2 regions of the Monashia sp. NPDC004114 genome follow, and region 2 is predicted to be linked to the other one. Evidence: predicted binding sites of a transcription regulator. Region 2 holds the regulator's gene; the other holds the start of a gene.
What was found. The regulator HrcA, encoded in region 2, represses chaperone genes, less so after heat shock. The targets are predictions, from matches to a motif close to TTNGCACTCGNNNNNNNCGAGTGCNAA.
Positions count from the first base shown of each region.

Region 1: a site for HrcA is predicted at 1,812-1,838, ahead of groL (chaperonin GroEL). Genes of this name have one in related genera too.

Region 1 is NZ_JBSGGK010000001.1:323,331-326,738, reverse strand. It holds gene ACWEOW_RS01370 (MBL fold metallo-hydrolase) at 1-611, opposite strand, end outside; gene ACWEOW_RS01365 (hypothetical protein) at 729-1,208, shown strand; gene ACWEOW_RS01360 (HIT family protein) at 1,311-1,736, shown strand; gene groL (chaperonin GroEL) at 1,996-3,408, shown strand, end outside.
Region 2 is NZ_JBSGGK010000002.1:442,670-446,077, forward strand. It holds gene dnaJ (molecular chaperone DnaJ) at 1-834, opposite strand, end outside; gene hrcA (heat-inducible transcriptional repressor HrcA) at 980-2,026, opposite strand; gene ACWEOW_RS04820 (DUF3097 domain-containing protein) at 2,414-3,289, shown strand; gene ACWEOW_RS04825 (aldehyde dehydrogenase family protein) at 3,302-3,408, opposite strand, start outside.

The DNA.
Region 1 (3,408 bases), on a different contig from region 2:
GAGGTCAGCGTGTCCGCCCAGTCGAGCGGCCAGGAGTCGCCGCCGAAGGACGGCGGTGCGCTCTCCTCGATGAGGTCGCCGAGGAACATCGCATCCGTGTCCGGCACGAAGACCGCCACGTCGCCGTCGGTGTGGCCGCGGCCGGCATACGTCATGGTGATGACGCGGTCGCCGAGGTCGATCGTGGCGCTCGTCGCGAAGGTCCGGTCGGGGCCGCGCACCTGGGTGGCCATGACCTCGGCGGCGTCCTTGGCGGTGTACCCCATCTCGGGGCCGTCGCCAGGGTCGGCCCGAAAGGCTGCCTTGATCCGCTCGGCGTCGGCGACATAGCTGCGGCCGACGTTGTCGTGGGCGTGGATCGTGGCGACGTCGAAGGCCAGGTTGCCGAAGGTGTGGTCGAAGTGGACGTGGGTGTTGACGACGTGGCGGACGGTGAGGTCCCGACCGAGGCGGCGGACGTCGTCGAGGACCTCGGTGCCCTCGATGTCGCTGGCGCGCGTGTCGACCACGACTGCCCCGTCGCGGCCGAGCACGAGCCCGACGTTGACGTCCCACTGTGGGTACCGCGCGACGAAGACGCGGTCGGCGACCTCGATGAAGCCGGCGCTCACGGCTACGGACCCGTCGGGCGGAGCCGTGTGATCCACGTCTCATGACGCATGGACCCACCGTAGTGGCGCCCGGCCCACGGACCCACGGCTGGTCCGATTCGTCTATTTTTGTGGACCATGTCGATCGAGAGCCGTTCGCAGCGTCACCGTCCGAACCCACGACGGGACCTCGTCGTGGCGGCTGCCCTCGCGGCGTTCGCCGTTCTGACTGCGGTCGTCGTCGCCCTCTGGCCAGGAGAGAGCTGGCGCGACCAGGCGATCGCCGGCGTCTTTCCCGCGCCGCCGGTCAGCGGCTGGGACGCGTCCACGTCTGCCGACCCGTCGGCTGCAGGTGCCGGCGCGACGGAGGGCGCGCCGACGGCGACGGTGGTCCCGGCCAGGGCCACGCCGTCGGTGGTGCCCACCCGCACCGCGCCCCGTCCCGCGCCGCCCGCCACGTCCCCTCGAGCGACCTCCCAGGCGCCGGCCACGACCCCAGCCCCGTCGCCGACGTCGACGAACGGCAAGGGCAGGCACAAGCCGAAGCCACCGACCGGCAAGCCCTCGCCCACGACGACCCAGAACGACTCAGGCTGCCTCCTCGGCGTCATCTGCTGACCCGCACGGCTGGTTGGAGGTATCCCGTCGCGCGATACACGTGCGATGAAATACCTCGAACCGCGGGGTGGTCGGGAAGTGGCGCGTGGCAGCCTTGGGACCGTGGACGACGTCTTCTGCTCCATCGTGGCCGGCGAGGTCTCGGCGAATGTCGTGCTCGACGAGCCGGACTTCCTCGGCTTCCTCGACAGGCGGCCGGTGTTCAAGGGGCACGTGCTGCTCGTGCCGAAGGAGCACGTCGAGACGCTGCTCGACCTTCCCGCCTCGCTCCATGCCGGCCTCGTCGCCGCGGCCCAGCGCCTCGCCGGAGCCGTCGTCGCGGGCCTGGGGTCGACGGGCAGCTTCGTGGCGATGAACAACGTCGTGAGCCAGTCGGTGCCGCACCTGCACGTCCACGTCGTGCCGCGCACCAAGGGTGACGGCCTGCGGGGATTCTTCTGGCCGCGCACGACCTACACCTCCGACGCGGAGGCTGCCGAGTATGCCGCTCGCCTCACCGAGGCGCTCGCCGCGCGGCCGCCCGCCTGACCCCGAGCGCACCCAGCGCGACGCGCCCGACCCGGCGCGGCGGCATACCTCGACGTCATGGTGGGTGGACGGGCGTTTGCACTCGCCATGGGAGAGTGCCAATAATGGCGTTAGCACTCTCCGTGCGGGAGTGACAGATACGGACCGTATGCCGAGGGGCTGGGGTCCCGCAGCGACATGAGCTGAGGGGTCTGGTCCCGTCCGTCGCGGGCGGCATGCGGCCAACCACCTTTCGATTCGCGTGGGAGGAACCACCCGAATGGCCAAGACCATTGCGTTTGACGAAGAGGCGCGCCGCGGTCTCGAGCGGGGCATGAACACCCTTGCCGACGCCGTCCGCGTGACGCTCGGCCCCAAGGGCCGCAACGTCGTGCTGGAGAAGAAGTGGGGCGCCCCCACGATCACCAACGACGGCGTCTCGATCGCCAAGGAGATCGAGCTCGACGACCCGTACGAGAAGATCGGCGCCGAGCTCGTCAAGGAAGTTGCCAAGAAGACCGACGACGTCGCCGGTGACGGCACGACGACGGCGACCGTGCTCGCCCAGGCCATGGTGAAGGAAGGCCTGCGCAACGTGGCCGCCGGCGCCAACCCGATGGCCCTCAAGCGCGGCATCGAGAAGGCCGTCGAGGTCGTCTCCGAGTCGCTGCTCAACTCGGCCAAGGAGGTCGAGACCAAGGAGCAGATCGCCTCGACCGCCTCGATCTCGGCCGCTGACGAGGAGATCGGCTCGCTCATCGCCGAGGCGATGGACAAGGTCGGCAAGGAAGGCGTCATCACCGTCGAGGACTCCAACACCATGGGCCTCGAGCTGGAGCTGACCGAGGGTATGCGCTTCGACAAGGGCTACATCTCGGCGTACTTCGTCACCGACACCGAGCGCATGGAGGCCGTCCTCGACGACGCCTACGTGCTCGTGGCCAACTCCAAGATCGGCTCGGTCAAGGACCTGCTGCCGCTGCTGGAGAAGGTCATGCAGTCGGGCAAGCCGCTGCTCATCGTCGCCGAGGACATCGAGGGCGAGGCCCTCGCGACGCTCGTCGTCAACAAGATCCGTGGCACGTTCAAGTCGGTTGCCGTCAAGGCCCCTGGCTTCGGCGACCGCCGCAAGGCCATGCTCGGTGACATCGCCATCCTCACCGGTGGACAGGTCGTCTCCGAGGAGGTCGGCCTCAAGCTCGAGAACGCCACGCTCGACCTGCTCGGCAAGGCCCGCAAGGTCGTCGTGACCAAGGACGAGACGACCATCGTCGAGGACCAGGACGACCGGTCCGCCATCGAGGGCCGCATCGCCCAGATCAAGGCGGAGATCGAGAAGTCCGACTCCGACTACGACCGCGAGAAGCTCCAGGAGCGCCTCGCCAAGCTCGCGGGCGGCGTGGCCGTCATCAAGGCGGGGGCGGCGACCGAGGTCGAGCTCAAGGAGCGCAAGCACCGCATCGAGGACGCCGTGCGCAACGCCAAGGCTGCCGTCGAGGAGGGCATCGTCGCCGGTGGCGGCGTCGCGCTCATCCAGGCCGCCAAGTCGCTGGACAAGCTCGAGCTCGACGGCGACGAGGCCACCGGTGCCAACATCGTGCGCGTCGCGACCGAGGCCCCGCTCAAGCAGATCGCGATCAACGCCGGTCTCGAGGGTGGAGTCGTGGCCGAGAAGGTCCGCGGCCTGGACGCC
Region 2 (3,408 bases):
GCCGAGCGCAGCCGCCGCCATCGGCAGCTCGACGCTGCAGTGCAGGTCGTCCGCGCGCCGGGTGAACGTGTCGTGGTTGAGCACGCGGATCTCGACGTACAGGTCGGCCTTGGGGCCGTTGCCGGGCCCGGCCTCACCCTCGCCGGTGAGCTGGATGCGGGTGCCGGTGTCGACGCCGGCCGGCACCTTGAGCTTGAGCGTGCGCCGGGTGCGGACCCGGCCGTCGCCGGAGCAGTCGTGGCACGGGTCGGTGAGGACGGTGCCGTAGCCCTGGCAGTTGACACAGGGGCGCGAGGTCATCACCTGGCCGAGGAAGCTGCGCTGGACCTGCTGCACCTCGCCCGCGCCGTGGCAGATGCCACACGTCTGCCGGCCCGTGCCGGGCTCGGCGCCGTCGCCGCCGCAGCGGACGCAGCCGATCGCGGTGTCGAGGGTCAGCTCCTCCTCGGAGCCGAAGACCGCCTTGGCGAGGTCGATGTCGAGCCGCACGAGTGCGTCCTGACCGCGCTGGACCCGCGACCGCGGACCACGGCTGCCGGCGGCTGCGCCGGCTCCGAAGAAGGCGTCCATGACGTCGCTGAAGGAGAAGCCCGCGCCGGCGCCGAAGCCGCCGCCAGCGGTCGCGAACGGGTCGGCACCGAGGTCGAAGGAGCGACGCTTCTGCGGGTCCGACAGCACCTCGTAGGCCTGCGAGACCCGCTTGAACTCCTCCTCAGCCTCCGGGCCGGGGTTGACGTCCGGATGGAGCTTGCGGGCAAGCCGGCGGTAGGCCTTCTTGATCTCCTCCTGACTTGCGTCGCGGGAGACACCGAGGACGGCGTAGTAGTCGTTCAAGCGGGTGTTCCTTCAGTGCGTGGCGTTCGGGCCGTGCAGGCGCGGCTCGCGTCGGTGTCGGTCAGGATCGGAGGTCAAGGCTGGTTTCGGGCTGTTGGGGCTGATGCTGGGTAGCGGTGGCGGATGGGCTGCGCTGTCGGCACGGTCAGGTCGAGCGGTTGTCGTCGAGGACCTCGGACACGTAGCGCGCGACGGCGCGCACCGTTGCCATCGTCGTGGGGTAGTCCATGCGGGTCGGGCCGAGGACACCGAGGCTTGCAATGCGCTCGCTGCCGGAGCCGTACCCCATCGACACGAGCGAGGTGGTCTGGAGCCCGGTGACAGGGTTCTCTGAGCCGATTCGCACGGAGACCAGCTCCGGGTCGTCGCCGAGCTGGCCGAGCAGGCGCAGCAGCGTGACGTGCTCCTCGAGGGCCTCGAGGATGGGCCCGATCGTCCGCGAGAAGTCGGCCGTGGCCGCGCGGGCGAGGTTGGCCTGACCGGCGAGCACGACCCGCTCCTCCCGCTCCTCGGCGAGGGCGTCGCCGAGTGCGGAGACCACCGCACCCAGCGCCGGGCGGTCGGCCTCGTCGGCTTCCTCGACCAGCCGGCGCAGCTGGGTCGTGGCGACCGCGAACGGCACCCCGGCTGCGACGTCGTTGACCTTGCTCCGCAGCCAGGCGATGAGGGCCTCACCGTCGGTGTCGACGACCGAGCGCCCGGTGTCGACGACGCGCTGCTCCACGCGCCCGGTGTTGACGATGAGGACGATCATCAGGTGGCTCGCGCCGATCGGGACGAACTCGATGTGGCGCACCGTCGAGCGCGTCAGCGATGGGTACTGCACGACGGCGACCTGTCGGGTCAGGCTGGCCAGCAGCCGCACCGTCCGGTCGACGACGTCGTCGAGGTCGACGGCGCCTTCGAGGAAGTGCGAGATCGCACGGCGCTCCCCGGCACCGAGCGGCTTGATCTGGCTGAGCCGGTCGACGAAGACGCGGTACCCGGCATCGGTCGGCACGCGACCGGCAGAGGTGTGTGGGGCGTGGATCAGGCCCTCTTCCTCGAGCTGTGCCATGTCGTTGCGAACCGTCGCGGCACTGACCCCGAGGTGATGGCGCTCGACGAGCGCCTTGCTGCCGACCGGCTCGGATGTCTGGACATAGTCCTGGACGATGGCGCGCAGCACCATCAGCTTGCGCTCCTCGCTCATCGCGACACCTCCTCGCCTCGGCCTGGCACTCTCGCGACCCGAGTGCCAAGTCTACGTCGCCGCGTCCAGTTCTCCGATTTCATCCCACCGTATGCCGCAGACGACGACACTGCCCTACCCGAAACCCTCGCCGCGGCCCCCAAACGGAGGGCCAGGTCCGGGGAACACCACCCATCTGCGCGCCGCGGCCCCCAAACGGAGGGCCAGGTCCGGGGAACACCACCCATCTGCGCGCCGCGGCCCCCAAACGGAGGGCCAGGTCCGGGAAACACCATCCATCTGCGCGCCCCGGCCCCCAAACGGAGGGCAGCGAGGGGGAGGGGCCCACCGCGTGGCGGTCAATGGTCACGGCGTCCGCGCGGCATACCGTGTGGGCTTGTGTCTTCCATGGATCGCTACGGATCGGACGTCTTGGGCGGCGACTGGCGGGCGCCCCGGCGCGGGCGCTCGGTCGACCTGCCGGCCGAGCCTGACCTGGTCGTCGAGGAGGTCGAGACCGGCTGGGTCGGCGCCGTCGTGCGGGTCGAGAAGGCGGGCGGGATGCACGTGGTCCACCTCGAGGACCGCGGTGGCCGCACCAAGGCGTTCCCGCTCGGGCCGGGATTCCTCGTCGACGGACGGCCCGTCACCCTGACCAAACCCGTCGCGGCAGCATCGGCGGCCCTGGCCGAAGCGCGGCGCGCCGACGCGCGCACGGCGAGCGGCTCCGTCGCCGTCCACGGGGCTCGCGCGCGCGTCGCAAGCGGCTCGCGGATCTACGTCGAAGGCCGCCACGACGCCGAGCTCGTGGAGAAGGTGTGGGGCGACGACCTTCGGGTCGAAGGCGTCGTCGTCGAGCTGATGGACGGCGTCGATGACCTCGCCGGCATCGTCGCCGAGTTCCAGCCCGGTCCCGGACGACGTCTCGGCGTGCTCGTCGACCACCTCGTGCCCGGTACCAAGGAGGCACGACTCGTCGAGCAGGCGCGCGCGCTGCCTGGGATCGCCCCGCACGTGAAGATCCTCGGACACCCGTTCGTGGACGTGTGGCAGTCGGTGCGGCCCGAGCGGCTCGGCTGGCAGCAGTGGCCGGTGATCCCGCGCGGCACCTCGTGGAAGCACGGCATCTGCGACGCGCTCGGCTGGCCGCACGACACTCAGACCGACATCGCGTTGGCGTGGAAGCGCATCCTCGGGACAGTCCGCACGTACGCGGACCTCGAGCCCGCGCTGCTCGCGAGCGTCGAGGAGCTCATCGACTTCGTCACCGAGCCCGGGGCCTGAGCCACGGGGTGGCTAGCGCGTGCGGCGGCCCGGGAAGACCACGAGGTCGATGACGCGCTCCTTGACCGAGGTGAACGGCGGCTGGACGACGCCGAGCAGGTCCGGCTTCGTGGGTAGCG